One region of the Amycolatopsis orientalis genome, then DNA from elsewhere that is predicted to be linked to it. Evidence: riboswitches for the same ligand, from Rfam matches in the RefSeq annotation. Region 1 holds a riboswitch; the other holds the start of a gene.
The links. Region 1 has a riboswitch for S-adenosylmethionine ahead of thrC (threonine synthase). Riboswitches for the same ligand answer to the same signal wherever they lie in the genome.
Positions count from the first base shown of each region.

Region 1 (3,861 bases):
CGTCCGGCTACGCCCAGGGACTGGCCGTCCCCGTGGCCGCGTTCGTGATGACGGCACCGGTCATCGCGGGTATGGCGGGCTCGGTCAGCCTCGTCTCGATCGTCACCAATGTGCTCGCCGCGCCGGTGGTCGCCCCGGCCACCGTGTTCGGCGTGCTGGCCACCGTCATCGGACCGTGGTGGCCGTCGGCGGGCAGGTCGCTGGTCCGCCTGGCCGAACCCGAGGCGAGCTGGCTCATCACCGTGGCCCGTCACGGCGCCCGAGCGCCGGGTGCGGTCGTGGAGTGGCCGGGCGGCTGGTGGGGCGGGCTCTTGGCGGCGTGCCTGCTCGCCGTGCTGCTCGTCGTCATCCGGCTGCGGCACGCCAGGATCCTGCTGGCGATCGTCTTGGCGGGCGGGCTCCTCGTCTTCGTGCCGGTGCGGGTGCTCGCTCCCACGTGGCCACCGGCGTCGTGGAGCGCCGTCGCCTGCGACGTCGGACAAGGTGATGCCGTGGTCCTCGCCACGGCCGAGCCGGGGAGGGCGGTCCTGGTCGACACCGGGCCGGAACCGGGGCCGGTCGACGATTGCCTGCGCAGGCTCGGCGTGGACCGGGTGCCGTTGATCGTGCTGAGCCATCTGCACGCCGACCACATCGGCGGTCTCGAATCCGTCTTCGAGGGCCGGTCGGTCGGTGCGGTCGCCGTCGGCCCGGGCCGCGCGCCGGCCTGGGCGTGGCAGCAGGTCGCCAAGGAGACCGCGCGCCGCGGGATTCCCTTGCTGGAGCTGAGTATCGGGCAGCGGCTGGAGTGGCCGGGGCTGTCATTGGACGTGCTGGGGCCGCGGTACGTCACGCGGCGATCGGTCCTCGAACAGGACGGCACGGTGATCAACAACGGTTCGGTCGTCCTGCGTGCCGGGACACCGGCGGGCCGGGTGCTGCTGACCGGCGACGTCGAACTCGCCGCGCAGGCCGACCTGCTGGCAGAAGGGATCGATCTGCGTGCCGAGATCTTGAAGGTGCCGCATCACGGAAGCCGTTACACGGCACCGGATTTCCTCAACGCCGTCACGCCGAGGGCCGCGTTGGTGAGCGTCGGCGCCGGGAATCCCTACGGCCACCCCAACAAGTCCACATTGGACAACCTGGCGGCCGTCGGCGCCTCGATCGCCAGGACGGACACGGACGGCGACACCGCTGTCGTCACCGACGCGCGAGGCCTCGCCCTGCAGCGCCGGGGTGAGCCCCGCGGCCCGCCTCGTTCCTGAGGCGGGCCGGCGGGAACTCAGATGCCGAGTGCGTCGCGGACAGCGTCGGCCGAGGCGCTGACGGTGGCCTTCGGGCCGACCTTGTCCTCGATCGCGTCGAGGGTCTTGAGGCCGTCTCCGGTGATCAGCAGCACGATCTCGGCGTCCGGGTCGAGCTTGCCGGTCTCGATGAGCTTCTTGGCCGTCGCCACGGTGACCCCGCCGGCGGTCTCGGTGAAGATGCCTTCGGTGCGGGCGAGCAGCCGGATGCCTTCGACGACCTCTTCGTCGGTGACGTCTTCGATCGCTCCACCGGTGCGGTTGACCACGTCAAGGACGTACGGGCCGTCGGCCGGGTTGCCGATCGCCAGCGACCGGGCGATGGTGTCCGGCTTGACCGGCTGGACGACGTCGTGGCCCGCGCGGAACGCGGCCGAGACGGGGGAGCAGCCGGTGGCCTGCGCGCCGAACACCTTGTACGGGGTTTCCTCGACGAGGCCGAGCTGCCCGAACTCGCGGAAACCCTTGTCCACCTTGGTGAGCTGGGAACCGGACGCGATCGGCACCACGATCTGCGGCGGAAGGCGCCAGCCGAGCTGCTCGGCGACCTCGAAGGCCAGCGTCTTGGAGCCTTCCGAGTAGTAGGGCCGGACGTTCACGTTCACGAACGCCCAGCTCTCCTGCTCGGCGGCGAGCTGGGTGGCGAGCCGGTTCACGTCGTCGTAGTTGCCGTCGACGGCGATCAGGTCACCGTCGTACACGGCGGTCGTGAGGATCTTGGCGCGTTCGAGGGTCTTCGGGATCAGCACGACCGACCGCCAGCCGGCGCGGGCCGCCGCGGCGGCGACCGCGTTGGCCAGGTTGCCGGTCGAGGGACAGGCGAGCACCTCGAAGCCGAACTCGCGTGCGGCCGCCAGCGCGACCGCGACCACGCGGTCCTTGAACGAGTGGGTGGGGTTGCCGGTGTCGTCCTTGACCCAGATCTTCTTGACACCCAACGCTTTCGCGAGCCTGTCGGCCTGGACGAGGCGGGTGGCGCCGGGTTCGGTGTTGGGGATCTCTTCGACGTTCGAGGGAACGGGAAGGAGTTTCTTGTAGCGCCAGATGTTCTTCGGCCCGGCTTCGATGTCCTCGCGGCGCACACGGCCGAAGTCGTAGGCGACCTCGAGCGGTGAGAAGTCCTCGGCGGAAACGAATTCGGGGGCGAGCGGCTGCCGGTGTCCCTCTTCCTTCGACACCAGTTCGACGGCCGGTCCGAGATCCGGGGTCTTGGTGGTGGAGGTCGTGCCGAGGGTTGCGGTCATCGCGAGGTCCTTTCCTCATCTGCCCCGCCGAGGCGGGCCGGAATTGGCACCGTGTTCGTCAGCTACCCCGCGATCGCGGGATGACAGGCTGACGCCGGTTGCCGGGGCTTCATCGGGCCGTTCCCTCTGCCCCTCTGGATGAGCGGTATTCGATTGTCGGCACGCGCTTGATCGCGTCGCCTCGCCAACACCGTACGACATGGGGCCGGAGTCCGGCCACCGTGCCCGGAACACATCACCGGACAAAGCACACGAGAGGACGAGTGGGAGGATCGTCCCCGTGACGACGCAAGCTTCCGCCCCATCGCCGCTGGTCCTGGTTCTCGGTGAGGAAGAGCTGCTGATCGAACGCGCGGTCCGCGCCGCTTCGGACGCGGCCAAAGCGGCCGACCCGACGGCGGACCTCACCCGGATCCGGGTGTCGGACCTCACAGTTCCCGCACTCGCGGAGATGGTCAGCCCCTCGCTGTTCGCCGAGGGCAGGGTCATCGTCCTCGAATCCGCGCACGACATCTCGCAGGAGCTCGCCGACGGGGTGATGGCCTACGTCAAGGCGCCCGCCGAGGGCATCGTGCTCGTCGTCGTGCACAGCGGAGGCGGCCGGAGCAAGGCCGCCAAGGCGCTTCCCGCGGCCTTGAAGAAGGCCGGGGCGGAGGTCGTCGAGTGCCTGAAGCTGACCAAACCCGCTGAGCGGGAATCCTTCGTCCGGAACGAGGTCCGCCGGGTGGGCGGGAAGATCGACGGCGCGGCCGTGCTCGCGCTGATCGACGCCGTCGGCTCGGATCTGCGTGAGCTGTCCTCGGCCGCGACACAGCTCGTGGCGGACGCCGGGGGGACGGTGGACGAGCAGGCTGTCCGCCGCTACCACCGGGGCCGCGCGGACGTGAACGGGTTCGCCGTCGCGGAGAAGGCCGTCGCCGGCGACAAGGCGGCGGCCCTGGAGTCACTGCGCTGGGCGATGCAGCTGGGTGTCCCGCACGTGCTGGTCGCGGACGCCCTCGCCGACGCCGTCCGGACGATCGCGCGGGTGTCCGGCGCCGGGCGCGGGAACCCGAACCAGATGGCGGGCGAGCTGGGGATGCCGCCGTGGAAGGTGCGCAAGGCCCAGGGGCAGGCACGCGGCTGGGGTCAGGACGGTCTCGCCACCGCGATGCGGATCGTCGCCCGGCTCAACGCCGAGGTCAAGGGAGTCGCGGCCGACCCGGAGTACGCGCTGCAACGCGCCGTCCTGGAGGTCGTCGACGCCCACGGCACCGGCCGCTGAACATGACGAAGGGCCCCGGCGACTCGCGTCACCGGGGCCCTTCGCGAGGCAGATCAGAGAGAGTTCG
Region 1 covers NZ_CP016174.1:7,148,484-7,152,344, reverse strand. The annotation lists gene SD37_RS31080 (ComEC/Rec2 family competence protein) at 1-1,247, shown strand, start outside; gene thrC (threonine synthase) at 1,265-2,530, opposite strand; SAM riboswitch class I at 2,543-2,675, opposite strand; gene holA (DNA polymerase III subunit delta) at 2,811-3,794, shown strand; gene rpsT (30S ribosomal protein S20) at 3,848-3,861, opposite strand, start outside.

Region 2 (3,861 bases), 3.5 Mb from region 1:
CGAAGTCCAGGCGGAGTGCGTCGGTGCGGGAGAACAGGTAGGTCGTCCACAATCGCAAGGCCTCGGTGCCGAACCCGCCGTTCCAATAGCGCTCGTCGTAGATGGCCAGCCCCAGTCGTCGCCAGTCGGTTTGCCTGCTCTCCCAGTACCAGCTGACCTGACCGATCAACCGGCCGTCGCTCAGGTCTGTCACCGCAAGGCTGCTGCGAGGGTCGGGGCGTTCCGACTCGGCCGTGGTGAGCTTGAGCGCCGCCGATTCGGTATCCGCGGCTGACGGAAGGCCGAAGTACGGGCCGTTCGTCTTATGCCATGGCCGAGCGGGATCGAGTAGGTCGCGGAGCGATCGGATATCCGACGGCCGCCAGTCACGCAGCCGGACTTTCTCACCTTCGAGTGCGACGTTGTCCACCGGCCAATCGTGGCCCACCGGGGCTGGCTACGATCGTCAGGTGACTGAACTGCTCGGGCCTGCGGAGATCAGGGCGTTGGCGGCCGAGCTGGACGTACGTCCGACCAAGAAGCTCGGCCAGAATTTCGTGCACGATCCGAACACCGTGCGCCGTATCGTCGACCTTTCGGGGGTCGGCGAAGACGACGTCGTGCTGGAAGTCGGACCGGGGCTCGGCTCGTTGACGCTCGGTCTGCTCGCGACCGGCGCCAAGGTCGTCGCGGTCGAGATCGATCCCGTCCTGGCCGGACGGTTGCCGCACACGGTGTCCGAGCGGGGCGGGGCCGAAAGGCTGACGGTCCTCGAGGCGGACGCGCTGCGGATCAAGGCGGAGGACCTGCCCGAACGGCCAACGGCGCTTGTCGCGAATCTGCCGTACAACGTCGCAGTTCCCGTCGTGCTTCACCTGCTCGCCGAGCTGTCGTCGCTGACCAGCGGTCTCGTGATGGTCCAGACCGAGGTCGCGGACCGGATGGCCGCCGGGCCGGGGAGCCGGACGTACGGCGTGCCCAGCGTCAAGCTGGCGTGGTACGGAAAGGCGCGCAAAGTCGCCGCGGTGCCCCGATCGGTCTTCTGGCCTGTGCCGAATGTGGATTCCGCATTGGTCGCCTTCGAACGTGGCGACTTGGTGTGGTCCGTGGATCGGCAGCGACTGTTCGCGGTCGTCGATGCCGCCTTCTCGCAGCGGCGAAAGACTTTGCGCGCGGCGCTGGCGTCATGGGCCGGTTCCGCCGAACGCGCGGGGGAGTTGCTCGAGAAGGCGGGTGTCGACCCCAAGGCGCGCGGCGAGCAGTTGGATGTTCATCAATTCGCTCGTATCGCCGCAGCGGCCGAGTGACCAGCGGGTGGGCATGAAGGGCACCGCCCGGCAGATGCCGGCCCAGGTCAGCACGACGGCGTAAACCCTCTTCTCGATTTGCGCAGCTCTAGCCTGTCTTAGCAGGCAGGGGCCTCGAGGGGTAGCCGGGAACGCTACCGCTTTCCCATATTCTGGACACTAGATCCTGTAGTATGGACGCGACCAGACGTGTGATCTGCGCCTACGCGCTTGCTTTCATCCAGTGGGATCGGTTTTACTCAGTGAGCCATCCCGAGCGACTGAGAGACCTGGCTCGCCGAAGTCGCAGCAACCACCCTCCACAGGGCAGGTGCTACCGCCAGGACCGATGGAGGCTGTGCCTAATGAACAGGGTCACCCACCCGCTCCTGCTGACCAGGCGACGTGTCGTCGATGAAGGTCGCCGCACGGTAAGTGCGTGTCGACGCTCCACCGTTACTGCCTGAGTCTTTCCCTTACCTCTGAAATCCGTCCGGTCTGGACGGTTAATCGGTGACGGTTGGCGCGCTCGAAAGAAGCGGCGCCCCATTCGCATGGAGCCTTTCGTGATCACTGTCGAAAACTTGTCCAAGTCCTTCCCCCTCAACGGAAATCCCGTCGTCGCCCTACGCGACGTCAGCGTGGACATCCAAGCCGGCTCGCTGTTCGGAGTCGTCGGTCCGGCGGGCTCCGGCAAGTCGACCCTCGCTCGTTGCATCGGGCTGCAGGAACGCCCTGACCGGGGCGTCGTCCGGCTCGACGGCCTCAACACCGGCACCCTGGACGGACGCCGCCTGCGCGAGATCCGCCGCCAGGTCGGTGTCGTGAGCACCAAGCCGGAGCTGCTCGCGGAGCGCACCATCGCCGGCAACATCGCGTCACCGCTCGAGCAGCTCGGCCTCGACGGCCCGCAGCGCCGGACCCGGGTCGGCAACCTGCTCGACCTCGTCGGACTCACCCCGCGCGCGGGGCAGCGACCGGGTGAGTTGTCCGAGGGGCAGCTGCGTCGGGTGGCGATCGCCAAGGCCTTGGCCGCTGGGCCGTCCGTGCTCCTGGCCGACGACCCGACCGCGGGTGTGCGGCCCGAGGAGTCCGGGGCGGTGTTGACCGTGCTCGACCGTGCGCGCGCGGAGCTCGGCGTGACCGTGCTGCTCACCACACCTGACGCCAGCGTGGTTCGCCGTGTCTGCGATGACGTGGCGGTTCTCGAGGCCGGTGCGATCATCGAACGTGGGACCGTGCTCGACCTGGTCTCCGACCCGAACAGCCGGACCGCGCAAGCGCTCCTGCCTTCGATCGAGACCAGCCGGGCGCAGGCTTCGAAGTACGACCGCGCGGTGGACGTCGTGCTTGTCGGCTTCGCGTCGGTCGGCGCGCTGCTTCCTGAGGCCGCCGGTCGCTTCGACGTCGAACTCGCCACCATCGGGGGTGGTCTGACCCGCATCGGTGACACGCCGGTCGGCCGGTTCCGCCTCGGCGTGCGCGGTGAGCACGCGGATGCCGCCCTCGCCTGGATCGCCGAACGGGGCGGTCACGTGACTCACCCGGTCCGCGGACCGCAGGGTGTCGCTGCCTGAATCCTTCACGTGCGGGTTGTCCTGGACGGATTTCGTCCAGGACAACCCGCTCGTGTCTGACTCGTCCCGTTCTCTTTTCTCCTGGTGACAGCACAAGTGGAGCGGCCACGTAGGCTTGACTCGTGCTCGCCGTCGTACCGCCCCCAGTCACCGTCAGGGTTCCCGCCAAGGTCAACCTGCACCTGTCGGTCGGTGACGTACGTCCGGATGGCTACCACGAGCTGGTGACCGTGTTCCAGGCGCTTTCCCTGACCGACGAGGTGACCGTGGCGGTCACCGAGGACCCCGGCGTCGAGGTCTATGGCGAGGGTGAAGGTTCCGTACCGACCGGGGCCAACAACCTGGCGTGGAAGGCGGCGCAGGCGCTGGCGGCCCACGTGGGCAAGGCGGACGGCGAATCCAAGGTCCGCGTGGTACTTCGCAAAGGCATCCCGGTCGCCGGCGGGATGGCAGGCGGTAGCGCTGACGCCGCCGCGACCCTGGTCGGGCTCGCGTCACTCTGGAAGCTCGACATCTCCCGCGATGAGCTGGCCGGTATCGCCGCCAAGCTCGGCAGCGATGTCCCCTTCGCTCTCTATGGCGGGACAGCGCTGGGAACGGGCCGGGGTGAGCAACTGGTACCGGTCCTGTCTCGGCATACCTTCCACTGGGTGCTGGCGTTCGACCAGCGTGGTCTTTCGACCCCTCGCGTGTTCGGCGAACTGGACAGATTGCGTGAAGAGGGCACTCCGCCGCGGATCGGTTCGCATACGCCGGTGGTCGAAGCGCTGGCGTCCGGTGATCCGAGGCAGTTGGCACTGTTGCTGGGCAACGATCTCCAGGCGGCTGCCGTCTCGTTGCGTCCTGGCCTGCGGCGCACGTTGAGGGCGGGGGTCAACGCGGGGGCGCTCGCGGGCACCGTGTCCGGGTCCGGGCCGACCTGCGCGTTCCTCTGCGCGGACGCCCAGTCGGCGGTCGAGGTCGCCGCGGAGTTGTCCGGAGCGGGAGTGTGCCGGACGGTGCGGGTCGCGCATGGGCCG
Region 2 covers NZ_CP016174.1:1,140,177-1,144,037, forward strand. The annotation lists gene SD37_RS05540 (GNAT family N-acetyltransferase) at 1-409, opposite strand, end outside; gene rsmA (16S rRNA (adenine(1518)-N(6)/adenine(1519)-N(6))-dimethyltransferase RsmA) at 450-1,286, shown strand; SAM riboswitch class I at 1,531-1,621, shown strand; gene SD37_RS05550 (methionine ABC transporter ATP-binding protein) at 1,832-2,842, shown strand; gene SD37_RS05555 (4-(cytidine 5'-diphospho)-2-C-methyl-D-erythritol kinase) at 2,965-3,861, shown strand, end outside.
Region 2: linked by a shared signal. The riboswitch ahead of SD37_RS05550 (methionine ABC transporter ATP-binding protein) and the one ahead of thrC (threonine synthase) in region 1 are both predicted to bind S-adenosylmethionine.